DNA from 3 places in the Lysinibacillus sp. CNPSo 3705 genome. Region 1 is predicted to be linked to each of the others. Evidence: riboswitches for the same ligand, from Rfam matches in the RefSeq annotation. Region 1 holds a riboswitch; each other region holds the start of a gene.
What was found. A riboswitch is a leader RNA that binds a small molecule or an ion and turns the genes downstream of it on or off. The one in region 1 is predicted to bind lysine.
Positions count from the first base shown of each region.

Region 2: linked by a shared signal. The riboswitch ahead of PVA17_RS04800 (aspartate kinase) and the one ahead of PVA17_RS20410 (amino acid permease) in region 1 are both predicted to bind lysine.
Region 3: linked by a shared signal. The riboswitch ahead of PVA17_RS23075 (transporter substrate-binding domain-containing protein) and the one ahead of PVA17_RS20410 (amino acid permease) in region 1 are both predicted to bind lysine.

Region 1 covers NZ_JAQZSD010000064.1:1,431-11,646, forward strand. Annotated here, with positions in the region: tRNA gene PVA17_RS20390 (tRNA-Asn) at 1-1, shown strand, start outside; tRNA gene PVA17_RS20395 (tRNA-Glu) at 3-74, shown strand; gene PVA17_RS20400 (nitric oxide synthase oxygenase) at 474-1,520, shown strand; gene PVA17_RS20405 (CynX/NimT family MFS transporter) at 1,648-2,856, opposite strand; lysine riboswitch at 3,032-3,208, shown strand; gene PVA17_RS20410 (amino acid permease) at 3,294-4,757, shown strand; gene PVA17_RS20415 (response regulator transcription factor) at 5,197-5,889, shown strand; gene PVA17_RS20420 (sensor histidine kinase) at 5,894-6,829, shown strand; gene PVA17_RS20425 (ABC transporter ATP-binding protein) at 6,967-7,890, shown strand; gene PVA17_RS20430 (ABC transporter permease) at 7,883-8,572, shown strand; gene PVA17_RS20435 (Nramp family divalent metal transporter) at 8,759-10,024, opposite strand.
Region 2 covers NZ_JAQZSD010000008.1:42,136-52,351, reverse strand. Annotated here, with positions in the region: gene PVA17_RS04835 (helix-turn-helix domain-containing protein) at 17-238, opposite strand; gene PVA17_RS04830 (acyl-CoA thioesterase) at 678-1,136, opposite strand; gene sdhB (succinate dehydrogenase iron-sulfur subunit) at 1,526-2,305, opposite strand; gene sdhA (succinate dehydrogenase flavoprotein subunit) at 2,311-4,065, opposite strand; gene PVA17_RS04815 (succinate dehydrogenase cytochrome b558 subunit) at 4,133-4,741, opposite strand; gene PVA17_RS04810 (YslB family protein) at 5,014-5,448, shown strand; gene PVA17_RS04805 (methyl-accepting chemotaxis protein) at 5,592-6,851, opposite strand; gene PVA17_RS04800 (aspartate kinase) at 7,085-8,323, opposite strand; lysine riboswitch at 8,512-8,690, opposite strand; gene uvrC (excinuclease ABC subunit UvrC) at 9,099-10,216, opposite strand, start outside.
Region 3 covers NZ_JAQZSD010000096.1:753-10,968, reverse strand. Annotated here, with positions in the region: gene PVA17_RS23100 (diguanylate cyclase domain-containing protein) at 1-1,073, shown strand, start outside; gene PVA17_RS23095 (response regulator transcription factor) at 1,265-1,939, shown strand; gene PVA17_RS23090 (HAMP domain-containing sensor histidine kinase) at 1,936-3,321, shown strand; gene PVA17_RS23085 (2-oxoglutarate dehydrogenase E1 component) at 3,552-6,377, shown strand; gene odhB (2-oxoglutarate dehydrogenase complex dihydrolipoyllysine-residue succinyltransferase) at 6,471-7,712, shown strand; lysine riboswitch at 8,012-8,198, shown strand; gene PVA17_RS23075 (transporter substrate-binding domain-containing protein) at 8,315-9,181, shown strand; gene PVA17_RS23070 (amino acid ABC transporter permease) at 9,361-10,086, shown strand; gene PVA17_RS23065 (amino acid ABC transporter ATP-binding protein) at 10,099-10,216, shown strand, end outside.

The sequences.
Region 1 (10,216 bases):
ACGGCCCGTTGGTCAAGTGGTTAAGACACCGCCCTTTCACGGCGGTAACACGGGTTCGAATCCCGTACGGGTCATCAAGCATGTTGCACATTAGTGTGACATGCTTTTTTTTATGCCAACTATACTGACAAACAAAGGTCACCAAGCGTTAAAGAAATGCCATAGTATTAACGTCTATACCTAAATACTGCAAAGGGAATGTAAATGTCTCCTAAATCGCGTGTTACCTACTTAGGAATAAAAAACGTTATAAATCCATGCTCAATAGTTTTCCCTCTTAAATTCCCGTAATGACTACCAAAAATAAGCAGCATTATCCATAAATAATTATAGTTTTAGAAAGATTAAAGAGAAATGATATAAAATATTGAACAAAGTATTTCATATATAAAATATGTATGTTTTCTGGCAGATTTTTTCGTGGTGATAATAGTTCCATTCCTCTAATATGAGGGTAGATGGAGGAATTCGATATGAATTTACAAGAAGTACAGCGGTTTTTAGAACTTTATCAAATAGAGCAAAATGAGTCTATAACATGGCTTGAAAATAAATTACAGCAAATTACAACGGCAGGAGAATATATACCGACAACGGAAGAATTAATCTTTGGTGCTCGAGTTGCTTGGCGCAATAGTAATAAGTGCGTTGGCCGACTGTTTTGGCAATCATTGCATGTTGTAGATGCCCGCGATATTTCAAATGAGGAGGATATCTTCAACGCATTGCTTAAACATATTCAATATGCAACAAATGGTGGAAAGATTCGTCCAACAATAACGGTTTTTGCACCGGGGCGCGTTCGTATATGGAATCATCAACTAATCCGTTACGCTGGCTATGAAACGGAATCTGGAATCATTGGTGATCTGCATTCTGTTGAGTTTACAAAAGTATGTGAGTCACTTGGCTGGCAGGGAAAGAGAACGGCATTTGATGTGCTTCCACTTGTTATACAGGTGGATGGAAGGGAGCCACAAGTGTTTACGATCCCTGACGAGTATGTACTAGAGGTACCAATTCGTCATCCAGAATCCTCTCAAGTAGCGAAGCTAGGATTAAAGTGGTATGCAGTGCCGATTATTTCGAGCATGCGCTTCCAAATGGCAGGTATTGATTTTGAGGCGGCCCCATTCAATGGTTGGTATATGGGTACCGAAATAGGGGCACGTAATTTAGCAGATCATGAGCGTTATAATATGCTGCCTGCTATAGCAGAAATTTTTAACCTTGATACAACGAAACAGGCTTCTTTATGGCGTGATCGTGCATTAGTTGAGCTGAATATAGCCGTTCTACATTCCTTTAAAGAAGACGGTGTCAGCATAGTAGATCACCATACAGCTGCACAGCAATTTAAATTGTTTGAGGAAACAGAAGCAGTAGCGAATCGTGAAGTTACAGGCAATTGGACGTGGTTGATTCCACCTCTTTCACCAGCTACGACCCATATTTTTCATAAGCCTTATGTTAATGTTTACAATACACCGAACTATTTTTATCAGAAACCACCTTATTAGGAGAAAGGCAGTTCACTTTAATTTCCTTCGCTGTCCAAACATCGGCTGTAATAGAGGAACTAAGGATTTTGTGCAAATACAAAGCACCTCATGATTATGCCTAGGCATAGATCATGAGGTGCCATTTTTAATTTACATATTCATTTTTAGAAGCCTTAAATGAACATATGAAGAGTATCAATACAACGACAACAAATAACCAACCAGCGGTATTCCAGCCACCGAATAAATCATGTAAATAACCAAATAAGATCGGACCGGTTGCGGCTAATAAATATCCTAATGATTGTGCAAATCCTGATAAATCGGCTGCCTCAAAAGCTGTACGGGTACGTAATGTAAAGAACATCATCGCTAATGCAAATGAAGCACCTCCGGCTAATCCTAGTAGTACCATCCACAGTACAGCGAGGCTTGTCCATTCCATGACTACTCCGATAAAGCCAATTAAGTAAAATAGCGTAAACATTAAAACGAGAGGACGTTGAGATGTCATTTTACTAGCGATAATAGGCACAGCTAATGCCATTGGAACTTGTGAAAATTGCATAATGGAAAACATCCAGCCTGCACGATCTGCAGCTAATCCTTGTGATATATAAATTTCAGGAATCCAAGCGGCAGTTGTGTAGAATAATAATGACTGAAATCCCATAGCTCCCGCTACTGCCCAAGTAACAGGTGATTTCCATAATGGTGTACGTTCTTTCGTAGTCTTAACAGTCGGTTCAGGCTTATTAAATTGCAATTGTGGAATCCAAATTACAATGGTTAACACCACAAGAACAAGTGAGATTGCCAGTGCGCCTTGCCAACCAAGTGATGAATTGGCAACAGGATAGCTAATGCCAGCACCAAGTCCAGCCGTTAAATTCATCGACATTGTGAAAAATGCCATAAGTAAACCTACGTGATAGGGAAATTTCAATTTAAGTAATCCTGGAATAAGTACATTACCGAATGAAATGGCTATACCAATTAGCATCGTACCAAATACGAGTAAACTAGTTGTGCCAACGGAGCGTAGTACAATTCCTCCCCCTAAAAGAACAGTTGATAACAATAATGTTAATTCTAGTCCAACTTTACGTGCGACAACTGGTGCGAATGGTGAAATGATTGCAAATGCTAGCAATGGGATCGTTGTTAGAAAGCCTGCTAGTATATTGGATATGCCGAGGTCTTCGCGAATAAAGGAAATAATTGGTCCAACAACTGTTAGCGGCATCCGTAATGTCGAGGCAATACAAATTACGCCGATAACGAGTAATAAGGTCGTGCCTTTCCAATTAATTTTCCTGCTAGGATAAGTATCGGTATGTTCATGAGTAGTCAAATAAATCTCCCCTTGGTAGAACAATTCTAATTGAATCACTATAACACTTTATCACATAAATAAAAATAGTGGAAAATTCATAAAATATAGAATATTACTCGGGTTATTGAAATGCCATAGGTCGTATGTTAAACTAATACCCATCATAAATTTAATATTTAATGCCTCATGTTTGTAATGAGGTAGAGGTCGCGGTATTTAAGAGTATGTTAATGGAAATGACAAGCATTAGAGAAATTAGCTGAAAGGAAATACTGCCGAAGTGTGAGGGGACTTGAAAACCTCATGCTGGGGCTGTCTCCGAAAGGAACAGAACTGTCACGTTTGAACAACGTGTTGAGCTATCATTTTGAAGGAACAGAGGATTTACTTAGCCATCACAGCAACGTTCATGTGATGGCATTTTTTTGCCTCTTAAAAAGGAAGGAAGCTATATCGTGAGTGAAATAAAAGTCAATCAGCTCGGTCATAAAGCACCGAAGCTGAAAAAAGAATTAAAAAGCCGTCATATTACAATGATTTCATTAGGCGGTACAATCGGTACAGGGTTGTTTTTAGCTAGTGGTGGTGCCATTGCGCAAGCAGGTCCTGGCGGTGCACTACTCGCTTATGCATTAATCGGAATCATGGTGTATTTTTTAATGACGAGCTTAGGGGAAATGGCAGCTTATATGCCATCATCAGGCTCTTTTAGTACGTACGCTACAAAATTTGTAGATCCAGCTTTAGGCTTTGCACTTGGTTGGAACTATTGGTACAACTGGGCAATTACAATTGCAGCGGAAATTTCTGCTGTCTCATTAATTATGAAATATTGGTTCCCAGATAGCTCATCAGCACTTTGGACTGTTTTATTTATTGCTGTAGTTTTAACGTTCAATCTATTATCGGTAAAAAGCTATGGTGAGAGTGAATATTGGTTTGCAATGATAAAGGTTGTTACAGTAATTATTTTTATTATCATCAGTTTTTTAATGATTTTTGGTATTTTAGGAGGACAAGCTCCTGTAGGCTTTACGAATTTCTTCATTAGTGATGGACCATTCCACGGAGGTCTCCTTGCTACATTTGGTATTTTCTTAGCTGCGGGATTCTCGTTCCAAGGGACAGAGTTACTTGGAATAACAGCAGGTGAAACGGATGACCCTGGTAAAAATATTCCGAAAGCCGTTAAGTCTGTTTTCTGGCGAATTCTTTTATTCTATATTTTAGCGATTGCTGCAATCGGGATGCTAATTCCTTTTACAGACGCACGTTTATTATCAGAAGATATCGCTGTTTCACCATTTACACTAGTGTTCGATCGTTTAGGAATTGCCTTTGCTGCATCATTGATGAATGCAATCATTTTAACGGCAATGCTGTCAGCAGGGAATTCAGGGCTTTACGCATCGTCACGTATGCTTTGGCAATTAGCGGTAGATGGCCATGCACCGAAAATTTTTACTAAACTAAGCCGTCGAGGTATCCCGATTTACGCATTACTGGCGACTTTAGCTATAGGCTGTCTAGCATTTTTAGCTTCATTCTTTGGTGATGGTGTAGTCTATATATGGCTTCTAAATGCCTCAGGGATGTCTGGCTTCATTGCCTGGTTAGGTATTGCATTTAGCCATTATCGTTTCCGTCGAGCATTCGAGGTACAAGGCTTAGATCCGAAATTATTGCCGTATAAAGCAAGGCTATTCCCATTCGGCCCGCTATTTGCCTTTACGGTTTGTATGATTGTTGTTATTGGACAAAACTACAATGCCTTTATGGGTGAAACAATAGATTGGTACGGAGTCCTTGTCTCATATATCGGTATTCCACTGTTCCTACTGTTATGGCTTGGCTATAAAATTAAGCATAAAACAAAAATGCTTCCATTAGAGCATTGTGATTTAAAAGTCGAACAATAAAAAATAAAACTGTCCTGTGAGTCATAGAAAATGACTTGCAGGGCAGTTTTTTTAGGTAAATAATAAATTAGTAATTCTAGACGTACAATCAACATACACCAAGTGAACAACTGGCGAGAATAAAAAGAGAACTTTAGTCTATCCAATCGTCGCCCACTTTTGAAGCATAACCTTAATATGGTAAACTGATAGATAAATAACACATCAGCGAATTTTGGGTAAGGCATTTGTTATAAATTGGAGTGGAGGCTGGACCACTCCTTTGGGATTAGCGTCACAGATGAGACCTTGGAGCGTAGCGAATGTTATCAGTGCAAAAGTGAAGCGGCATTAACGAAAGCGCCTGCCAGAATGGAAATCAGTCCCTTGTTATGGTGATGATACAAAGAAACGGCAAGTCATATATAGACTACTTTAAGTTAGGAAGAGGTGCAGGATAGTGCAAAAGCATATTTTACTAGTAGAAGATGACGATGCTATTCGTGAAATGGTGGAAAATTATTTAACGATGGAGGGATTCCTTGTCACCTCTGCAGAAAATGGAGAAGAAGCAGTACAAAATTGTTTAAATAATTCTTTTGATTTAGTGATCTTGGATATTATGATTCCGAAACTTAATGGATTAGAAGTTTTAAAGATTATCCGAGAGCAAGCATCACTGCCAATTATCATTATGTCAGCCAAGGATAGTGATGTTGATAAAGCGTTAGGATTAGGATTAGGGGCAGATGATTACATCGCGAAGCCATTTTCGATGCTGGAATTTTCGGCACGTGTTAAAGCCGCAATTCGTAGAGCTACAAAATACTCTAGTCAAGTAGAAGAGAAGAAAGATATTGTCGAGATCGCCAACTTATCGGTTGACCTTGTTAATTTTTCAGTTGAGAAGGATGGACAGCAAATTAAGCTCACATCAAAGGAATTTGGCATCTTAAAATTATTCATGACAAATCGTAACCGAGTTTTTACAAAGCAGCAAATTTACCAATTGATTTGGAATGATGCTTATTATGGGGATGAAAATATTATTAATGTACATATAAGAAGATTACGCGAAAAAATTGAAGACGATCCATCCAATCCTCTATATATTAAAACACTTTGGGGAATCGGCTATAAATTCGAAGGATAAACAGATGATGATATTACTATTACTGATGATTGTGTTACTTGTAGGTATAATTATTTTTCAGGTGAGAGCAAAAAAACAACAGAACGCTATGATTCAATACATGCATCAAAAACTGCAAGCAATCATTAACGAGCAATCGAGCGAGAAGATTTTAGTGTCGACAGCTAATCATGAATTACAGCAGCTATTAATTGCAGTGAATGCGTTGCTAGACCACAACCAAAAAGTACTGGCGACACATCGAAAAATGGAAAGCTCTATGAAAAAGATGTTGTCTAATATTTCCCATGATCTTAAAACGCCCTTAACAGTTGTACTAGGTTATACGGAAATGCTTAAGCTTAAGCAATCACTTAATGAAGAGGAGCGGCAACGGTTGCTCACAGGCGTTCATTCGAAAACATTGGAAGTATTGAAAATAATTCATACATTTTTTGACCTGGCAAAATTGGAGGCAGGAGATACAGATTATCCAATGACGAAAATTAATGTAAGTGAAATTTGCCGCAAAAATATTTTATCATTTTACGATATGATCACATCTATGGGACTAGAAATCGATATAGCAATACCAGAGATATCCGCATATGCACATGGCAATGAAGAAGCGCTAGATAGGGTTTTGAATAATTTACTATCAAATGCGGTTGCCTATGGGGCAGCAGGAAACATCATTGGGCTCACAGTAAGAAATGATGATACGAATATTTTTATTGATGTCTGGGACCGTGGGCAGGGGATCGACGAGTATCATATTGATAATGTTTTTGAAAGAATGTATACACTTGAGGATTCCAGAAATAAATCCTTCCAAGGGAGTGGCCTTGGCTTAACCATTACAAAACGTCTTGTAGAATTAATGGAGGGTTCCATCCAACTTTCTAGTATCCCATATGAGAAGACCATTTTTACAGTTTCTTTAAAACGAATGACATATTGAGCAGTCATGCTTGTAGGGCAATTTTATAGCTTTACAAGCTTTTCTTCTGCGCTTAAGAAATTTGTAAGAATCAAGTAATAAATTAGAGAGTTTCATTTTTTATAATAAGGATAGCTAAATTTAAGGGAGAGATCTACATGACATATATTGTGAAAACAAATCAGCTTACGAAAGTGTTTGAAGGTAAAGAAGTCGTTTCTGCTGTAACTATGCATGTGAAAAAGGGGGAGATATACGGTTTTTTAGGTCCTAACGGTGCCGGAAAAACGACAGTTATGAAAATGCTCACAAACCTTACGAAGCCAACGAGTGGAGATATTGAAATCTTTGGTGAAAAATTAATGGACCGCTCATTCGACGTGCTGAAAAGGATGGGAACAATTATTGAATACCCGATTTTTTATGAAGATTTAACAGCAAAGGAAACCTTAGAATTACATTGCGAATATATGGGCTACTATGACAAGAAAGAGATTGCGCATGTTCTAGGTTTAGTAAAATTAACAAATACGGAGAATAAGCGTGTAAAAGACTTTTCTCTTGGGATGAAGCAACGGTTGGGTATTGCGCGTGCAATTATTACTAAGCCGGAATTACTTATTTTAGATGAGCCGATTAATGGACTAGATCCAGTTGGCATTAAAGAGCTTCGAGAACTATTCAAGATGCTTTGTAAAGAGTATGGAATTACGATTATTATCTCTAGTCATATTTTGGGTGAAATTGAACAATTGGCAGATACAGTTGGGGTTATTAAAGATGGAAGATTGATTAAGGAAGTTTCAATGGACGCCGTCAATCGTAGTCAAACAGATTATATTGAAGTGATCGTCAATAATGGGCAAAAGGCTGCCTTTATTATAGAAAGTACATTAAATATTACTAATTTTAAACTAATGGATGACAATTGCATTCGAATTTATGATTCGACAGCTTCACAAAAGGTGCTATCTAAAACATTGATTGAGCATGATATTGAAATTGAGGGCATTAGCAAAAAAACAAGCTCATTAGAGGATTATTTCTTGAAGTTAATTAATGGGGGTGTAGTTAGTGCTTAATTTAATGCGTCTAGAAATGAAAAAATATCATATCGGTTCATATATAAAAAAAGCTGTTTTTGCAAATTTTATATTACTAGGTGTTACATTTATGCTTATATTTATTACTAAAGTAGAAGGGGATCAAGATCTCCGAAATTATCAGGCGGCATTTGGCTTTATAGATTCTGGTGTAAGAGCAGTGTTTATTATTTTCGCCAGTGTGTTAATCGCCAAATTCATTATTGGAGAATTCAAATATAAAACTATCACTGTAGCATTTATGTATCCATTAAGTAGAAAAAAATTAATTGCTTCAAAGCTAGCCATTGTTGTTCTTTTCACTTTCTGTGCAATTATTTTATCGACGATTTTTATAACAGCGGTTTTTTGTATTGTTAGTGAGAGTTTCCAACTGCTTTCAGATCCATTGTCGTTCTCTTTCATAATACAACGAATTCCCGTTGTGATCATGAATGCAGTTGCAGCATCATGCATCGCATTAATACCATTGTATTTTGGCATGAAAAAATACTCCGTTCCGGCAACGATCGTATCATCTATATTAATTGTATCGGTTGTTTCATCAAATACGGGTAACTTCAGTTTGTATGATATTATTTTCATCCCAATCACTTTAGCTATTATCGGTATAAGTGTGGCCTATTTATCATTCCGAAACATTGAGAAAATAGATATTTAACTTCTTTCAGCAAATGTTTTCTGTAGCGAAAGTAAAGCGTTAGCAACAATGTATTTTAACTGTGCGAAAGGTGTAGAGAAACGAAGCGTCAGAAAGCGTGAAACCACTCCACGTCCTAAAAAGGCCCCTTACATGTAAAAATGCCAGACACAAAACCAAATGAAGGTTTTTGTGTCTGGCATTTTATTAACCAAATACCGTTTGCCATAATAAATAAAGATTTAAAACGACTACAATCACCACGACAATCCATCCTAATATAGTTGTAATACGATGGTTGACGAGGCTTCCCATGATGGCACGTTTACTTGTAAACATCACAAGTGGTACAAGGGCGAACGCAATTCCGAAGGATAAAATAACCTGACTTAGGACAAGCGCATATGTTGCATTAACGCCGGATGCAATGATCACGAGAGGAGGTAGCATTGTAATAGCACGGCGTAAATAGAGTGGGATTTTCTTTCTAATAAAGCCTTGCATCACAACGTCACCTGCGAGTGTACCAACTGAAGAGCTAGCAAGACCGGCAATAAGAAGCCCAAGGCCAAAGGACACGGCCGCCATCGGACCAAGCGCTGCTTTTAATCCGTTATAAGCGATATCTAAGTCTTCAACTACCACGCCTTGAGTATGGAATACTGCTGCAGCAATAATAAGCATACTCATATTGATAGCGCCTGCGACAATCATCGCGATGATAATATCAATAAATTCAAAACGGAATATACGTTTTTTTTCAGCATCATTCCGGCCGATGATACGACTTTGAGTTAGTGAAGAATGTAAGTAAATAGCGTGTGGCATAACAGTTGCTCCTAAAATACCTGTTGCCAGTAAAATCGAATCTACACCATCAAAGCGTGGTGTGAACATGCCTATTGTTACATCAACCCAATTTGGCTGAGCCAAAAATGTTTGGAATGCAAACGCTAATACGACAATAAGCACCATGCCAGAAATACCTGCTTCAAACGCTCTAAAGCCTCTGCGCTGTAATTCTAAAATAGCAAATGAGCCGACTGCAGTAATAAGTGCTGCAGGCAACATTGGAATGTTAAATAACAAGTACAGCCCTAGTGCAGCACCAATAAATTCTGCTAGGTCTGTTGCGATAATGACCAATTCAGCCTGTATCCATAAAAATATAGAAGTTTTTCTAGAAAAATTTTCACGTGCTATTTCGGGTAAATTTTTGCCTGTCGCAATACCAAGCTTTGCCGACAAGGATTGAATTAACACCGCCATTAAATTGGAAAAGGCGATTACCCACAGAAGTAAATATCCATATTGTGAACCTGCTGTTATATTTGTTGCGAAGTTGCCTGGATCAATATAGGCAACTGCTGCGATGAAGGCGGGGCCAAGAAATGGTAAGATTCGTCGCCAACCTTTTATATCTCCATCTAAAACCGCCTCAGCGGGCGATTTATTCATTCGTTTGTAAACCATGTTGTTCCCTCATTTCAAAGAGTATCGCAAGTGAAATAAAGTTTCCTAGAGGAAAATGATATTTTATTATTATTTTATAGCTAGAAGAAGAAAATGTGAAGGAGTTTGCTCAATGTTTTTCTAAATTCGAAATGTTTTTGATTTAGTGAAGGACTTTGATTTTGTTTATGTATCCTAATGTATTGAAGCATC
Region 2 (10,216 bases), on a different contig from region 1:
AATAGCAAGTGTCCAATTAGTCTAATTTGAATTCTTCTAAGCGTAACAGCTCAATTAACGCCTGAGATCGATTCGTTACACCTAACTTTTGAATTGTATTGGAAATGTGATTTCGCACTGTTTTTTCACTAATACCAAGTTGCTCTGCAATATCCCTCGTTGTTTTTTCAGCTAATAAAAGCGCAAATATTTCACGTTCTCGGTTCGTTAAAAGAGAACGATGATGAGAGCCATTCATTTTCAGTTACACCCTCCTCCCCCGCACGTATTGTAACTTATGTTAAGGAATGAGGAGCGGTGACGGCTATTTTCATGAATATCTCGTGTTTCCTAAAAAAATTCGGAAATTACTTCCACCAATTAATGATTTTATGTAAAAATGCATCATCACCATAACGAGTGGTTGCTTTCTTGTTTCGCTTAGGCGCTTTCCCGGGGACGTCCTTATGAGCGCTGATCCCCAAGGAATTGCCCAGTTTCCACTTCAATCAACTTATATATATGGCATACGCTTACCAAATGTCAACTACAACTTTTTGTAATGAGCCGTACATGTGCAATTTCAATCGTCGAAATCATTGTTTATATTTATTTCCTCGAATTGCAATATTGTTGAAAAATATAACGCTCAAAATTTCTGTCTTTGGATAATTAACTTTCGCCATCCTTTTCCAATACTATAGGAACACCAAACTTGCTAGGTGAGTTTTTTCTTCTTCAGATAATGGTATACTCTTGCCAGTTCGAGGGTTCATTTGCACTACCGTACCACGACCCGTAAAGCAAACTTCATCATGTTGGTTTTTCGCTAAGTAATGAATGTCCAATGATGAGTTGCCTACTGTCGCTACTTTCGTATAGATTTTTAGTACATCATCAAAGAAAACTTGTTTCACGTAATCACACTGTAAGTCGGCTACAATTGGAATACCCTCAACATGTTCGTCAATTGCTGATGGCATGAGAACACCTAAATGACGAAAATAATCAATTCGTGCTTGTTCAAAATATGTAAAGCTAACTGTATTGTTCATATGACCGTACATATCCGTTTCTGAAAAACGTACACGAACCTCAATAAAAAATGCAAAATCCTTTGCCCATTTCTGAAAATCTCCGATATAATTTGCTTTCATCTTAGCCATCCCCCTAGTTTTCACTCGCTTCTTCCCAAAACAACAAACGGCATTAGCAAGTTATAAATGAATATAGATTCATTATAAAGGAAAACACTATATTATCATAGAAAATTCACATTTTCACTCGTTAAAACTCACTTTCTGTACACCCTGATAATTGCTATTTTATTCCCCAATTCAATCTTTTTAATAAAGACATCATATTTAGTTTATTACTCTTTCTTGAAAATGCCCCTATCTGAACTCCCTATTGTACGAAACTTTAATGGCGAATTGGATAATCAAGCATTTTCAAGTTTTATTCTACAAAATTATTTTTTATTTTTCATAGAAAAAACTCCCTCACACATGCAGTGTAAGGGAGTTTCGGAGTAAAGCTTGTACTATTAGTCTACGTAGTGGTCAGAACCGAAGAAGTTACGGAACATTTGCACTGTAGTTGCACGGTTTAATGATGCGATAGATGTTGTTAAAGGAATACCTTTTGGACAAGCAGCTACACAGTTTTGTGAGTTACCGCAGTTTGCAAGGCCTCCATCACCCATGATTGCATTTAAACGTTCGTCTTTAATCATTGCACCAGTTGGGTGAGTGTTGAATAAACGTACTTGTGATAATGGTGCTGGTCCGATAAATGAAGCTTTTTCAGACACGTTTGGACATGCTTCCATACATACACCACAAGTCATACATTTAGATAATTCATAAGCCCATTGACGTTTACCTTCTGGCATACGTGGACCTTCACCTAAATCATAAGTACCATCGATTGGAACCCATGCTTTAACTTTTTTAAGTGCATTGAACATACGTTCACGGTCAACTTGTAAGTCACGAATAACTGGGAAAGTTTTCATAGGCTCAAGTTTAATTGGCTCAGTCAATTGGTCAACAAGCGTTGAACAAGATTGACGTGGGCGGCCATTGATAACCATTGAACATGCACCACAAACTTCTTCAAGACAGTTCATATCCCATGCAACTGGTGTTGTTTTTTCACCATTTGACATAACTGGATTCTTTTGAATTTCCATTAATACAGAAATAACGTTCATACCATGACGGTAAGGAATTTCGAATTTCTGCCAGTAGCCATTGCCACCTTGTGTATCTTGACGTAAAATTTCAACTTTGACCATTCTTCCAGTATTAGCTGCGATATTCATAATTCTTAGTCTCCTTTCGCAGAGTAATCACGTTTACGTGGTGGAATTAATGAAACGTCGACTTCTTGGTACGTGATAATTGGATCACCAGTAGTTGGGTCAAATTTCGCCATTGTAGTTTTTAAGAACTGCTCATCATCACGGTTCGGGAAATCTGGCTTATAGTGTGCACCACGTGATTCGTTACGTAATAATGCACCCTTTGTCATTACTTTCGCAAGGTAAATCATATTTTTCAACTGACGCGTAAAGTGAGCACCTTGGTTACTCCATTTTTGTGTATCGTTGATGTTAATGTTTTCCCAACGTTTTTGGAATTCATCAAGTTTGTTCAATGTATCTTCAAGTTGGTCGTTATAACGTACTACTGTCATAGTAGCTGTCATCATTTCACCAAGCTCTTTATGAAGTAAGTAAGCGTTTTCTGTGCCATCCATTTTCATGATAGCTTCCCACTTAGCTTGTTCTTCTTGAACGCGTGCATCATAGATTTCTTGTGGAAGATCTTCCGCATGCTTTTTAAGATGTTTAACATAGTCTACTGCGTTTGGACCAGCAACCATACCACCATAAATAGCAGATAATAATGAGTTTGCACCAAGACGGTTTGCACCATGTTGAGAGTAATCACATTCACCTGCTGCAAATAAACCAGGAATTTCAGTCATTTGGTTGTAGTCAACCCATAATCCACCCATTGAATAGTGAACTGCTGGGAAAATTTTCATTGGTAATTTACGTGGATCATCACCTACGAATTTTTCGTAGATTTCAATAATACCACCAAGTTTCACATCTAATTCATGTGGATCTTTATGAGAAAGATCTAGGTATACCATGTTTTCACCGTTAATACCTAGTTTTTGGTTCACACAAACGTCGAAGATTTCACGTGTAGCAATATCACGTGGTACTAAGTTACCATATGCTGGGTATTTCTCTTCTAAGAAGTACCATGGTTTACCGTCTTTATAAGTCCAAATACGGCCACCTTCACCACGAGCTGATTCTGACATTAGACGGTTTTTGTCATCTCCAGGAATAGCTGTTGGGTGAATTTGAATGAACTCACCATTCGCGTAAGAAGCACCTTGTTGGTAAACGATAGAAGCAGCAGAACCTGTATTGATAACAGAGTTTGTTGTTTTACCGAAGATAATACCAGGGCCACCAGTCGCCATAATAACAGCATCTGCACGGAATGATTTAATTTCTTCTGTACGCATATCTTGCGCTACGATACCACGACAAACGCCGTCAGGATCGATTACTGCACCAAGGAATTCCCAGTGCTCATATTTGTTAACTAGACCAGCTACTTCGTGAGAACGAACTTGCTCGTCTAGTGCGTAAAGTAATTGTTGACCAGTCGTCGCACCTGAGAATGCTGTACGGTGGTGTAATGTACCACCAAAACGACGGAAATCAAGAAGACCTTCTGGTGTACGGTTGAACATAACACCCATACGGTCCATTAAATGAATAATACCAGGGGCTGCATCACACATACCCTTAACTGGTGGTTGGTTCGCTAAGAAGTCCCCACCGTATACTGTATCATCGAAGTGAATCCAAGGAGAATCCCCTTCACCTTTTGTATTTACCGCACCATTAATTCCGCCCTGCGCACATACAGAGTGTGAGCGTTTTACAGGAACTAATGAGAATAAATCAACTTCAGTACCAACTTCAGCTGCTTTAATCGTTGCCATCAGACCAGCTAGACCGCCGCCGACAACAATTATTTTGCTTTTCGCCATGATTATTTCTCACTCCTCTTAAAAAATTGCAATGATTGCCATATGCTCTATAGTAGCTTCTATTACATTAAGCAAAAGCTAAAATAGCAGCCACACCAACTACACTTAGAATTACGAAAATAATGTTTGTTACATAAGTAGCAATCTTTTGAGACTGAGGAGATTGTGTAATACCCCAGCTTACTAGGAATGCCCATAAACCGTTAGATAAGTGGAAAGTTGCTGATATAATACCAACAATGTAGAATCCAAGCATGAATGGATTTGAAACGATATTTGCCATCATGTCGTAATCAACTTCTGTACCAAGTGCTTTTTGAATACGAGTTTGGAAAATATGCCATGCAATGAAGATCACTAAGAATACACCCGTGAAACGTTGTAATGAGAACATCCAGTTACGGTATGTGCTGAAACGTCCTGTATTTGGTGTAGCAGTGAATGCAATGTAGACACCATAAAATGCGTGGAACATTAATGGAATATAGATGACAATCCATTCAACTAGGATAAGGAATGGAATCTTTTCCATATTAGCGGTAGCTGCGTTGTAACTTTCTGCTCCGCCTGTTGCTGTAAAGTTAATGAACAGGTGCATCGTTAAAAACAGACCTACTGGAATGATACCAAGTAGAGAATGTAAGCGACGCCATAAAAACTCTCGATCTTTCGACAAGACTGTTACCCCCCTTAGTACTTAAAATAGCACAACTAAAGAAGTCATCATTTTGTAACTGATACTTCATTGACTGTGTATTTCATCATGGTACAATATTATGACATGTTTATTGTACTCTCAAGAGCTACGAGCGTCAAGGCAACTTAAAGTTTTTCACACTCCTTATTAAAGAAGCAATCTAGTACATGATGCATCGTTTTTTCTCGAAAAATCTATCTTTACTTTATCAGTGTCAAATTTTAAGAAAATTCAAAGAAAGAAGGCTTTCAATGTTAAACACTTCATCTCCTACAATCTCAGCTTTTGGGTATGAGATAATTCGCGATTATATTTTATCTTCCATTCTTGGTAAACACGAAGGTGATGTCCTTTACTGGGCAGGAAAAGATCTAGCTCGGAAGTTCCCCTGTACAAGTCAAGATGAACTTATCGCATTTTTCGCAGATGCCTGTTGGGGTAATTTAGAGCTTATCAAAGAGTCGAAGGATGGACGCATATTTCAGTTGACAAATGATCCAGAACTGTTACAAATCGGTCTTCGTAGCTTTAGACTTGAAGCAGGGTTTATAGCTGAGCAAATCCAGCAAGCAAAAGGTTATTTAACAGAATGCTATGATGAAAAACGTGAAAAGCAACAAAATGTTACGTTCACAGTAAAATGGGACGTGAAAGAAAGAATCATGAACACCGTTCCTACTGAATAAAACGAAAAGGATTGTCATCCCTAATTTATGGATAGCAATCCTTTTTATATATAATATAGAAGTTATTCCCTACGGAGACTGAGCAACTCCTTGGATTATCGTTATAGACGCGACAGCAAAGCAGCTTCCTTGTTAACCTTTATTTATAATTGAGCATGTCTTTTTTTTAAAAGTACATCTATGAACGAAATAAATGCCTCCAAAATATTAAGTGAGTGTTGAATCATTTCTTCTATGTTATGAATTGACAGTTCATTCACTAACTTTTGGGCGGCCATATGTACTAATTCGTGTGGTTGTTCAATATTACGATATTCTGGTAAGTTTTGATATTCCTCATAATGTCCGTAATACCATTTTCCAAACATACATTGATGATGCGTTTTTATCGTTTCTTTTTGACCAGCCTTGTGAATAGCATTTCGTAAAAAACTAGCATGATCCATTAACCTTGCTGCCAATTGGCTAACTACCGTTTGCTCTGATGGCCTTCTGATTGTCGGTGCAATAGCTTTTAACATTTCAGATACTTGATTTTGTATTAGATCCGAGAAGTCACTAGTACGTGATAATTCCGTCGTTGTTTCCGCTAAACGACCTACAGCTATTACATTTTCTTCTGAGGCAGCTGTTATTTGATGAATACCATGTGCTGCTTCTTCAATATTTCTACTTGTTACAGTCAGATTAGCAATATTGTCCTTCATGATCCTTAAAAAGTCAGTTAAATAATGTTCGACTTGCTTAATATTTGTTATTGTATTATGTAATTTCTTATCAATGACTGTTCGAATTTTTGTCATTTCTTGCAATGAACCTTTCGAACTGTTGGCTAACTTCCCTACCTCCATCGCAACAACGTTAAAGCCTTTTCCATGCTCACCAGCACGTGCGGCTTCAATTGAGGCATTTAAAGATAGTAATTGTGTTTGATCGGCAATCCCAGTTACACCAGTACTAATATTGTCCATTTTGGTCATTTCATTCTTCAGTTGCTCTGTTGAATGAGCTCCTTTGGCCAACAACTCCTGAACCATTTCACCTTTTGAAATAGATGATTCCATTTCCTCTACAAGTAGTAATGAATGCTGTTTTATTTCTTGAATGTTTGCATTAACATTTTGTTCAACCGCAAGCATTTCCTCTGTATTTGACGACATTTCTTCACTCATTGCTGAAATATCCCCTACACTCGTAGAGACATTTTGAACCTTTAAAGCCGTTTGAAAATTAATTAACTCCATATGCGCTAGTACAAAATCTAAAACCGCATTTTTCACATCAATGCTTTCCTGCTCAAGTTCCAATTCCAGAATTCGCTTTTTTAATATTTGTATTTCTAAATCGTTGTGCATCTCAACACTTTCATCCATTGGTTTTTGAAATAAACCGAATAACCCCATACAAACTTCCACCTTCCCCTTGGTAAAACATGTCACATTTTATTATATAACAATAGAATTGGATAAAATATTAAATTGATGTGAACAAAAAAAGATGTGCATTTTACTGGCACATCTTTTTCAATATTATATGTAAAGCGCTTGTTCTACAATCTCTATCCGTCGCTTTGGCTGCTCTATCCACGCCCCGCTAAAAAAAGTGACTCAAAACCGCATTATCTTTGTACCTGTCGCTACGCTTTCGGTACAAAAGACACTTCCTGAAATAAATTAAATTCATCATGTAATGCATTTGCTGCACGAATCATTTCGTCCTGAGGTACAACAACAGACACTTTTATTTCAGAAGTACTCACCATTTTTACAGGGATATTTTCACGACGTAGACGATCAAACATCCTCGCAGCCACCCCTGGGTTAGATGCCATCCCTGAGCCAATAATGGAAACCTTCGCTAAGCCAATTTCAAAATCAGCAAAACTAAACCCTAGTGATAATTTACTATCTTCTAGAACACGTAATGCTTCAGCGAACTCCTCTTTTAAAATAGTAAAAGATACCGTCGGCTTTAAACCATCAATTATTGCCTGTACGATTATATCGACGTTTATGCGATTTTCTGCAAGTATTGTGAACATATTTGCTAACGAAGCATTAGAATAAGCATCATAACCAACAGTTAAGCGAATAACGTCTGCCTCGTAGGCAACACCACGTACAATTAAATTTTTTTCCATTTCAACTTCCTCCTTCAATAAAGTACCTACAGTATCTATTTCGCTCGAGCGAATGATAACTGGGATTTGAAATTTCTTTGCTAACTCTACAGCTCGCGGGTGTAAAACTTGTGACCCTAAGTTTGATAGCTCTAGCATTTCATCATAGGAAATTTCTTTTAGTTTTTGTGCCCCAGCAACATGACTTGGATTAGCTGTATAGACGCCATCCACATTCGTGTAAATATCTACCCGCTCCGCCTTCAATTTTGCTGCAATTGCTAGAGCCGACGTTTCCGCACCACCTTTACCTAACGTCGTAATATTCCGTGAATTATCGATACCTTGTTCCCCAGCAACGATAACGATTTTCCCCTGTACAAAATGCTCTTCAATTCGACTAGCATTCATTTCCTCAATACGGGCATTGCTATACATAGCATCGGTTTCAATGCCTGCCTGCCAGCCCGTTAATGACACGGCATCATATCCTTTCTCCTGTATAGCAATTGCCACTAATGTACTTGTGAGTTGTGAGCTTGTTGAAAATAGTGCGTCTAGTTCACGCTTAGATGCATGGTCTGATAATTCACGAGCCATCTTCGCTAATTCTTTAGCCATACCCCTCATAGCTGTAGTGACAACGACAACATCAAAACCTCTTTCCTTTTCTGCAATCGCCTTTTTCGCAACATTTTGAATGCACTCTGTTGATGCGAATGCAGCACCACCAAATTTCATCACAACTCTCGTCATCTTTATCATTCTCCTTCGTATTCAATCATTTCGCTGATAAAAGTAGCGATACTTTTGCAACTTTAATAACATGACAAAAGCAAACGCCTAACAGCCTTGAAAAAATGTTGTTTCGAGAAAAATCTAAAAAGGCAGCTTTCACATAACGTGAAAGCTGCCTATAACATGTACAATAAAGTAACTTGCGCATGTGTGATAGCTCTCCGAAACGTATAGAATCGACAGTCTTACATCTCTTAAATGTAAAACCAGCACAGCATCGGAAACAACGATGCTCCACTTCGGCAAGTTCCCCTTTCACACATTTTCACCGGACTTGTTCGTCCTCGTATGTACTACTCTTGAACCTTGCACCTCTATCATCACTAAATAGTGATCGTATTTAATTTGAAACTTAGTGAAGAAATTCCCATTTTAATAAATAGAAACTACTAAAAAACATTGCTATATTAAAAAGCTATGTTATATACAACCTTAGCATACGCCTAATCCTTTGACAATGGATCTTATTGAATATCGATTTTGCCTTGGCGTAATTAAGTTCGGAGGCTTTGACCAGCAGATATTTTTTGCGCGAAAGCGAAGCGGCAGCGGCAGATATTTTTTGCGCGAAAGCGCAGCGGCAGCGGCAGATATTTTTTGCGCGAAAGCGCAGCGGTAGCGCAACAGCAAAATGTTGGTCACTCAGTCGTTGTCACAATACGTGGGGTTTTTAGACTGTAATTGTTTATACACCCATTGAAAAGGGGTTCCATCTGCATTCATCCCATCACCTTTAGAGGTGGGAGTCTTCTACTGGATGAAAATAATCATAAATATTGCTAGCCAGATTAGCAGGCATCCCTGCTTCCTGTAATGCTTGCACATTTGCCTCACGAATCTTTTTGACAGAGCCAAAATACTTGAGTAATTGTTGTTTTCGCTTCGGACCAATGCCCTCTATATTATCGAGGACAGATTGTATTGCATGTTTCTCATGCTGTTGTCGTAAGAAGGTAATAGCAAAACGGTGTACTTCGTCCTGGATTCGCTGTAGTAAGTAGAATCCATCGCTAGTTCGCTTTAACGCAATTACTTCAGCTGGATCACCAAATAGAAGCTGTGACGTATTATGCTTTTCATCTTTTGCTAATCCGGCAATTGGAATAACAAGGCCGAGTTCATCCTCTAATACTTCTCGCGCGACTTCCATTTGCCCCTTGCCGCCATCTATTAGTACTAAATCCGGTAAAGGTAGACCTTCTTTTAATACGCGTGTGTATCGACGGCGAATTACTTCTTGCATCGCCCCGTAATCATCATGCTTGGCGGCTGTACGTGTTTTGTATTTTCGATACTCCTTCTTTGCAGGTTTTCCATCGATAAAGACAACCATTGCAGATACAGCATCTGTCCCATGCATATGACTATTATCGAAAGCCTCAATCCGTAAAGGTGCAGAAATGCCCATAGCTTCACCGAGCGCCTCACATGCTCCTATTGTGCGTTCTTCCTGCCGTTCAATAAGCTGGAATTTTGCCGCTACCGCAATTTCAGCATTTTTTGTCGCTAATTCAACTAGCTCTTTTTTTTGCCCTCGTTTTGGTGTTAGTACCTTAACTTCTAGTAATTCCGTTAAAATTTCTGCATCAATGGTTTGTGGGATAAAAATCTCCTTAGGTTTAATGTGCTCTAGCTTGTCGTAAAATCGTCCAACGAATGTCAAAAATTCCTCTTCTGCCTCTTGATAAATCGGGAAAATCGAGACATCTCGCTCAATGAGCTTCCCTTGACGAACAAAGAAAACTTGAACACACATCCAGCCCTTCTCCACGGCATAGCCAAATACATCGCGATTCGTTGTATCACTCGATACGATTTTTTGCTTTTGCATGACTGTATCAATATGTGCAA
Region 3 (10,216 bases), on a different contig from region 1:
AAACGCTTAAAGCGGGGGATATTTGGCGAGGGGAGCTATGCTACCGTACAAAATTCCATGCTGATTTTTGGGTAGAAGCATCTATAGTGCCATTAAAGAATGAATTCGGGGAGACAGAACAATATTTATCCATTAACTATGATATTACGGACAAGAAAAGAATGTTAACGGAATTGAAAAATATTGAACGCACATTCCGTCTTATTACAGAAAATACAAATGATTTGATCGTCATTACAAACGAAGATGGTATCATTATTTATGCCTCGCCTTCCTATGAGATTTTCTTAGGTTACGAAAATGTAGAATTACAAGGTCAGTTTTATAGTAGCATTGTCGATGAACAAAGTAAGAAGTCTTGGCAAACATTTTTAAATAATTATTCAGGCCAAACGGAAACGCAGTTTGAGCTACTGTTGAGGGCGAAGGACGGTACGCCCGTTTGGACTGAAGGAAACGTAACAGTTGTTCATGATCCTGAACGCGAAAAAGTTTCACAAATTATGATGGTATCCCGTGAAATAACGCATCGTAAGGAACGAGAGAATGATTTATTATATTTAGCTTATCACGATACGTTAACACAGCTACCAAATCGTCGTTTTTTACAAAAGGAGTCTCCGAAACTATTGGTAGAAGCGCAAGAACGGAATGAGTGTTTAGCTATGCTTTATATCGATGGGGATGATTTTAAGCGAGTTAATGATCAGTACGGCCATGACACAGGGGACGACTTTATCCGAATGTTTGGCCAAGTTTTAATTACGGCTGTACGTAACCATGATTTAGTTATACGAATGGGTGGCGATGAATTTGTTGTCGTCCTAACAGGTTTAACTCGAAATAATGAGACGAGACATACGCAAATGATGGATATTATTAATCGCATTCGTAATGAACTAAAAAAGGGTTGGACAATCGAAAGTCATTACTTTGCTCCAACTGCTTCAATTGGTATCGCTTATTATCCGGATCACGGTCAAACACTAAATGAATTGCTAGAATTAGCAGATCAAGCTTTATATAAAGCGAAGGAAATTGGGAAAAATAATCTCTATATTACTGACGCCTAATCAATTATGTCTCGGCACAATTGTAGCTGTCGCTTTGCTTTCGGGACATAAAACATTTGCTGCTGAAAGAAGTTGAAAAAGTCTGTACAAACAAGTAGCTACTTGTGGTACAGACTTTTTGTTTGATGTTATGCTATAACGGTATTATAGAGGAAACCTCTCATAGTTATTTTAGAATAGAAGGTGAAGAAATGCCTAAAAAGATACTTTTAGTGGAAGATGAGAAGCATATTGCTCGTTTCGTGGAGCTAGAATTAAAGCATGAAGGTTACGATGTATTCGTCGCATTTGATGGACGTGAAGGACTAGAGCTAGCTTCATCTGATAATTTTGATGTACTGTTATTAGATGTCATGCTTCCCGGAATAAATGGAATTGAAATTTGTCGTCGAATACGTACACAGTCAAAGGTTCCCATTATATTGTTAACGGCCCGAGATGCAGTAATGGACCGTGTAGCTGGCTTAGATGCTGGCGCAGATGACTACATAGTAAAACCATTTGCTATTGAAGAACTATTAGCTAGAATTCGTACAATACTACGTCGGGTGACACCCGATGAAAAAATTGGGGGCTCATTACATTTTCGTGATATCGAAATAGATGTAGCGGCCTATGAAGTATTTGTTCAAGGGAACAAACTTGATTTAACGAAAACAGAATATGATTTATTAAAATTATTGATAGAGCATAAAAATAAAGTTTGTACACGAGAGCTAATTTTAACCTCTGTTTGGGGGTATGATACGGATATAGAGACAAATGTCGTAGATGTATATATTCGGCATTTGCGAAATAAACTACCGGGTGATATGAGTACCTATATCGAAACCGTTCGTGGTGTGGGGTATGTGATGCGCGAATGAAAAAATTAAGAGATTATATAGTCAATCAGTCACTACAAAAAAAATGGATGCTCACATCTAGTGCTGTTATATTTTTTAGCTATACGATTATTTGTATTGTTGTATATATTTCATTGCATACATGGCTACTTAATGACGAGGCAAGTCAAATAAAACGGGCAAGCGATGATTTGGTGTATTTTTTTGAGTCACAGGGACCTGGCCTTACGATTCAGGAAATACATCAAAATAAAGGTCTTTTAGATTCTATTAAAGATCGTGATCAAACAGTTAAATTATTTAATGTAGATGGCGAAAAGATTTTAAGTATTAATGAAAATTCACAGGTTGCACCTATTACCTCTTTAGGTGAAATTATGGAAATGACGATTGATAAAAAGAATGTCTTTGTCATAAATCAACGTATTCAGCTCGGATTCATTCAAGGCTATATCCAGGTGATTCATCCATTATCAAAATTTGAGTCTTTGATGCATTATTTATTGACGACAATGCTAATTGCAGGCATAGGAGCATTATTGTTATCAGCCTCAATTGGCTATTATCTAGCCAACTATTTGACGAAGCCGCTGCATGCATTACGTGCATCCATGAAAACCGTTATGGATAAAGGATTTAATGAACCTATTCAATTATCTTACTCGTCTCATGATGAGATTGGTGATTTATTGAAAATGTACAATGCGATGATGAATGAATTGCAAATATCATTTACAAAGCAGCAACAATTCGTTGCGGATGCTTCTCATGAGTTACGGACGCCTATCCAAGCAATTGAAGGACATCTGTCCCTATTGAAAAGATGGGGGAAGGATGATCCAGAAATTTTAGAGGAATCTATTGAAACTTCATTAACTGAAATTGCACGGATGCGTAAAATGATCGAAGAATTACTAGAACTTGCACGTCGTGAAGAAAAGGACATCACAAGTGAGGCTGATGCAGTAGCTGTTATAGAAGCAGTTATAGAGGAAACAAGACTCCTTCATCCAGATGCTCGAATATTGCTGTCGAAAAATGAAGAAATAGGGCGATTATTTATAACAGAAAATGCACTTAGCCAAATTGTTCGTAATATAATAGAAAATGCAATTCGTTATTGTGAAAAAATTCCTGAGATTCAAATTTCACTCTCCGTTTTAGAAAAGGAAGTATCAGTAAAAATAGAAGATAATGGAATTGGTATAGCGGAAGAAAACATTCCATACATTTTCGATCGCTTTTATAGAGTTGATGAGGCAAGAAATCGTCAAATAGGCGGTACAGGCTTAGGGCTTAGTATTACAAAAATGTTACTTGAAAAATACAATAGTTCAGTGGAAGTCAAGAGTGTTAAAAATGTTGGAACCGTTTTCTTGCTGAAATTCCCGCTGAAATATTGAGGAAAATCCATGCTTTATTTAATTATTTCATCCTTTGGGAAAAAAATTGCTTAATTTGCTAAAAAGAGTTGTATTTTTTGTGAAGAGTAGTAAGATTGAGATGGAAAAAACGTTCTTTAAATAATGGTTAAGATGTCAAATATCCTTTAAAAGAACGGAAAAATATTATATAATTAATTGTAATTTAATTAATGGAACTGCCGAAAGGCAAAATTTGGAGGTCATTTTTCATGTCGAACAACGTTACAACTGTAAGTTCTCCATGGTCAGCTTTCTCTGGTCCTAACCTAGGATATGTGATGGAGCAATACGACTTATTCTTACAGTCTCCTGAAGAAGTAGAACCGGAGTTAGTATTATTATTCCAACAATTTGGTGCACCAGTAGTAGTAGAAGGTGAAGTAGCTGTAGCTAGTAATACAGCAGCAGCTCCTGCTGGCGATTACAAGAAAGTGTTAGCAGCTGTGAAATTAGCAGATGCAATCCGTACAAACGGTCATTTAGCGGCAGATATTTACCCTTTGAAAAACCGTGAACTACAAACAGCTCAAATTGAAGAAAGCGCGTTCAACCTTAGCGCTGCAGATTTAGCTGAAATTCCTGCAGCTATCTTCTTCAAAGATGTGCCAGCAAACGTGAAAAATGGTAAAGATGCAATTGATTACTTAAAATCTGTTTATACAGATAAAGTAGCATTTGAATATAATCACGTAGTAGCAACAGAAGAACGTGATTGGATTCAAGCACAAATTGAAACAGGTTCATTTAAACAAGCATTAACTTCTAATGAGAAAAAAGCTTTATTAGATCGTTTAACTCGTGTTGAAAACTTCGAGAAGTTTATTCATAAAACGTTTGTAGGTCAAAAGCGTTTCTCTGGTGAAGGTTTAGATACTCAAATCATTCTATTTGATGAAATTTTAAAAACAGCTGAAGCAAATAACGTAGAAAAAGTACGTATTGGTATGGCTCACCGTGGTCGTTTAAATGTATTAACACACATTTTAAATAAACCTTACGATATGATGTTCTCTGACTTTGCACACGTATCTAATGAGTTATTTATACCAGAAGATGGTCGCCTTGAAATTACGAAAGGTTGGACTGGCGATGTTAAGTACCACATGGGTGCTTCATATATGCGTGAATCTGGTATGAATGTTAAGCTTGCATACAACCCATCTCACTTAGAAGTAGGAAATCCGGTTGTTTTAGGTACAGCTCGTGCAGCACAAGATGACACTTCTAAGCCAGGGCAAGCTGTTCATAACCGCACAAAAGGACTAGGTATTCTTGTGCACGGTGACGCTGCGTTCCCAGGTCAAGGTATCGTAACAGAAGTATTAAACTTCGCAAAAACTGAAGGGTTCACTACTGGTGGTACAATCCACATCATCGCTAACAACATGATTGGATTTACAACTGAACTACAAGATTCTCGCTCATCTCTTTACTCTTCTGACCCAGCAAAAGGTTACGAAGTACCAGTAGTGCATGTAAATGCAGATAGCCCTGAGTCTGTAGCTCTAGTAGGTCGTTTCGCAGCTAGCTACCGTCAAAAATTCGGTAAAGATATTATCGTTGACCTTATCGGTTACCGTCGTCATGGTCACAATGAAACTGATGATCCAACTGTAACAAACCCTGAAACATATTTATTAGTTTCTAAACATGAGCCAGTTCGTGCTTTATACGGTGCTCAATTAGTAGCTGAGGGTGTAGTTTCTGCTGATGAGGTTGCAGCATTAGATAAAGCTATTTATGCAGAAATGCAAGCTGCTTATGATCATGTAAAAGAAATGGCCGATAAAGATGAACACAAGCATTTAGAAATGCCAGAAGAATTAAAAGTAGAATTCCCACAAATTGATACAGCAGTTGGTGTGGAACGTCTAGAAAAAATTAACGAAGAGCTTTTAGTGTTTGAAGATAACTTTGAACCACAGAAAAAACTTGGCAAAATTTTAGAAAAACGCCGTGATGCATTTGCTTCTGCAAAAATTGACTGGGGTCATGCAGAAACTCTAGCATATGCAACAATTATTCAAGATGGCACACCAGTACGTTTTACAGGTCAAGATGCACAACGTGGTACGTTCTCTCAACGCCACTTAGTATTACATGACAAAAACAATGGTAAGTTATTCACGCCACTTCACCATATTTCAGGTGCAAATGCATCATTTACAGTACACAACTCTCCACTAACAGAAGCAGGGGTAGTGGGCTTTGAATATGGGTACAATTTAGAAAATGGCAATGTACTATCAGTTTGGGAAGCTCAATTTGGTGACTTTGCAAATATGGCGCAAGTTATGTTCGATAACTTTATTTCAGGTGCACGTGCTAAATGGGGTCAAAAATCTGGTCTAGTTATTCTTTTACCGCATGGTTATGAAGGTCAAGGTCCAGAACACTCTTCAAGCCGTATGGAACGTTACTTACAAATGTCAGCTGAAAATAACTGGTTTGTAGCAAACTGTTCAAACGCAGGTAACTATTACCACTTATTACGTCGTCAAGCAGCATTATTAGGAACTGAAGGTGTTCGTCCACTTGTAGTTGTTTCACCTAAGTACTTACTTCGTCACCCATTAGCTGCAGCAAATGCTGAGCAATTAGCAAATGGCTCATTCCAAGAAGTAATTGAACAACCAGGCCTAGGTTCAAATACTGAAGCAGTTGAACGCATTGTATTAGGTTCAGGTAAAGTAATGATCGATATTGCAGACCGTATTAAAGATGGTGAAGGCTTCGATCACTTACACATTGTTCGTGTAGAACAACTTTACCCATTCCCAAAAGAGCAAGTTGCTGGTATTATTGCTAAGTATCCAAATGTAAAAGAAGTTGTTTGGGTACAAGAAGAACCTAAAAACCAAGGTTCATGGAATTATGCATTAGAAACATTACATGAACTTTCAGAAGGTAAAAAGCTTCGTTATGTAGGACGTCCTGCAATGAGCTCTACTTCTGAAGGTGATGCAGATTCTCATAAAGCAGCTCAAGCCGCAGTTGTAGAAGAAGCAGTTGCTGAGCCTGTAAAGGTTAAATAATAATCACATATTAATTTTTGAGAGCCGGGCTACTTGCTAAGGCAGTAGCCCTTTTATGTGCACAATGCACGTTAATTAAAGGAGGAAATGAAAGTGGCTGAAATTAAAGTCCCTGAATTAGCAGAATCGATTACAGAAGGTAGTATCGCACAATGGGTAAAAAAAGTGGGCGATCGCGTTGAAAAAGGTGAATTCATCGTTGAACTTGAAACAGACAAAGTAAACGCTGAAATCATTTCTGAAGAAGCGGGAGTTTTAACTCAAATTTTAGCTGAAGAAGGCGATACTGTACTTGTTGGTCAAGTTATCGCAGTAGTAGAAGCTGGCGAAGGTGCAGCACCTGCTCCAGCGGCACCAGTTGCAGCAGCTCCAGCTCCAGCTCCAGCAGCGCCACAAGCGGCACCTGCCCCTGTTGCAGCAGCTCCAGTTGTAGAAGAAACTACTGGTGAGCGTGTAATCGCATCTCCTGCAGCTCGTAAACTAGCGCGCGAAAAAGGTATTGACCTTGCTGCTGTATCTCCAGTAGATCCACAAGGCCGTGTACGTGTACAAGACGTAGCAGCTCATGGTACAGCTCCAGTAGCAGCACCACAAGCAGCTCCAGCAGCACCTAAAGCAGTTGCAGCTGTAGATGAATCACGTGTAACAATTGAAAAAATGAGCCGTCGTCGCCAAACAATTGCAAAACGCTTACTTGAAGTAAAACAATCTACAGCAATGTTAACTACATTCAACGAAGTAGATATGACAAACGTTATGGCTTTACGCTCTCGTAAAAAAGACCAATTCTTCGAGTCAACTGGCTCTAAACTTGGTTTCATGTCATTCTTCACAAAAGCTGTAGTTGCAGCTCTTAAAAAATACCCATATGTTAACGCACAAATCGTTGGTGATGAAATTCACTTAAACAACTTCTTTGATATCGGTGTAGCAGTATCAACAGAAGAAGGTTTAGTAGTACCAGTTGTACGTGACGCTGACCGCAAAAACTTTGCTGAAATTGAAGATTCAATTGCAGACCTAGCGAAAAAAGCACGCGATAAAAAATTAGGTTTAGCAGATCTTCAAGGTGGCTCATTCACAATTACAAATGGTGGCGTATTCGGTTCATTAATGTCTACACCTATTATGAATGGTACACAAGCTGGTATCCTAGGTATGCATACTATCAAAAAACGTCCAGTTGAAGTGAATGGTGAAGTAGAAATTCGCCCAATGATGTACTTAGCCCTTTCTTATGACCACCGTATTATCGATGGTAAAGATTCTGTAGGCTTCCTTAAAACTGTTAAAGAACTACTTGAAAACCCAGAAGATTTATTATTAAATTCTTAATTCCTGAGTTTATAAAGCCCTGCGAACAATGTTTGCAGGGTTTTTTTCTTTTTTGGAACAGTTTTAAGGAGTCGACGAATAGAAGAGCTAGGGCGACGTTAAAAGAGACGAGGATTCTTTCGGCAAAGCGGCAGTCTTAATGATTTTCACCGTTTATAAAAGAATAAAAGGCATTTAAAGGAATAAAAAACCATAATATTGTAATTAGTCAGAAAAGTAATAAAATTATCTTGACGAACTTATCAACTTTATAGTAGTATCTTAATATCAATTAAATATACAAACCTCACTTTTACTTATTGTGAGGTAGAGGCGCGATATTTATTAGTTCATTGTTGAGTACAAGCAAGCGAAGACGCAATGAAGAAGGAACTATCGCCGAAGTATAAAAGGAGCTCGTACTTTTATGCTGGGTCTGCAGTGAATAAGTGCAGGACTGTCCTAGTAAATTATTTTCCAGGTTTACTAGGTTGTGCTATCTCGGAATAATGGAATTATAGTGAGGATTTGGGCAACTGTTAAAAAAAGTAAGACCTAAGTTCAGTACTTAGGTCTTTTTTGGTACAGTTGTCTTATTTTTTTACAGAAAAGGGGAATAATACATGAAAAAACAATGGTTAGTATTAATGTTGACCGTCATGACTGCAATTTTGCTAGCGGCTTGTGGTGCTGGTGACAAAAAGGCTACAACGTCATCTAGTAATGACGGTAATAAGACGAATATGGAAGAAGGCGGCGGCCAATTCCGTGTTGGAATGGAAGCAGGTTATGCTCCGTTCAACTGGACACAGCAGGATGATGCAAATGGTGCAGTAAAAATTGCTGATAATGCGGAATATGCGGGTGGTTATGATGTGCAAATGGCGAAAAAAATCGCTGAGGGCTTAGGAAAAGAATTAGTTATCGTTAAATTGGAATGGGATGGCTTAGTACCAGCGTTACAATCCAATAAAATTGATGCAATCATTGCTGGTATGTCACCTACTAAAGAGCGTAAGCAAACAGTTGATTTCACTGAAAACTACTATACATCTGATTTTGTTATGGTCATAAAAAAAGGCAGTAAATATGAAAAAGCAACTTCTATCCAAGATTTTTCTGGTGCTAAAATTACATCACAATTAAATACATCTAACTACAATGTCATCGATCAAATCAAAGATGTAAAAAAACAAACTGCAATGGATAATTTCCCGGCGATGCGTGTTGCATTAGAAGCTGGAAAAATTGACGGCTATGTAGCAGAACGTCCTGAAGGTATTTCTGCTGCTGCTGCAAATGATAAGTTCACGTATGTGAAGTTCGAAAAGGGCTTCGATACAGATATTTCAAATACATCCATTGCAGTTGGTTTACGTAAAGGCGATGCGAATCTTGAAAAAATAAATGAAATTTTAAAAGGTGTTTCTGAAGCTGATCGCCAAAAAATTATGGAAGAAGCCATTCACCAACAACCAGCAGCCCAATAACATGATGGCACGGGCTATCTACTAGTCCGTGCCATATTATTACAATTGATACAATAAGAATCTCTCAAATAAATAATAATGTCTTAGCTAAATGTTTCATAAAATAAAAGAAACAAAGGCTCCAGATAAGACACGATACTGTAACGAACAAGCAACACGACGTTGTTAGGAGGAACATCATGAGTTTTGAATGGATTATTTCTATTATTGAGAACAACTGGCAAATGTTTTTACGAGGTACGTATTATACATTACTTATTTCTATTAGTAGTACAATTATTGGTGCACTTATCGGATTTTTCATCGGAATTATGCATACCATAAAGGTTCGTAAAAAAGGTGTAAAGTTCTATAGCTTAAAGCTCTTTAATTTTATACTAACATGCTATGTCGAATTTTTCCGTGGTACACCAATGATTGTACAAGCGATGGTAGTATTTTTCGGGTTAGATATAGCATTCGGCATTGATATGCACTTTATTACGGCAGGTATTTTAGTTGTTTCATTAAACACAGGTGCTTATATGGCTGAAATTGTCCGTGGTGGTATTGTATCCATTGATAAAGGGCAGTACGAGGCCGCATCGGCCATTGGTATGAACCATTTTCAAATTATGCTACATGTTGTATTACCGCAAGTTGCACGAAATATATTACCTGCAACAGGTAACCAATTAATTATGAATATTAAAGATACAGCCGTATTAAATGTTATCGGGGTTACGGAATTATACTTCCAAACAAAATCGATTGCGGGTAATAACTTCCGCTATTTTGAATCTTTCTTTGTAGCTTGCGTCCTTTATTTCATTATGACATTCACAGCATCAAGAATATTACTGTATATTGAAAAACGTCTAGATGGACCAGATGCATACCGAAAAGAACAGAAAGAAGCAATATAGGGGGACGAACAGATGACAGTTATTAAAATAGAGCATTTAAGTAAATCATTTGGTCGTAACCAAGTGTTAAAGGATGTTAATTTCCAAGTAGAAAAGGGTGAGGTTGTCTGCTTAATCGGTTCTTCCGGTT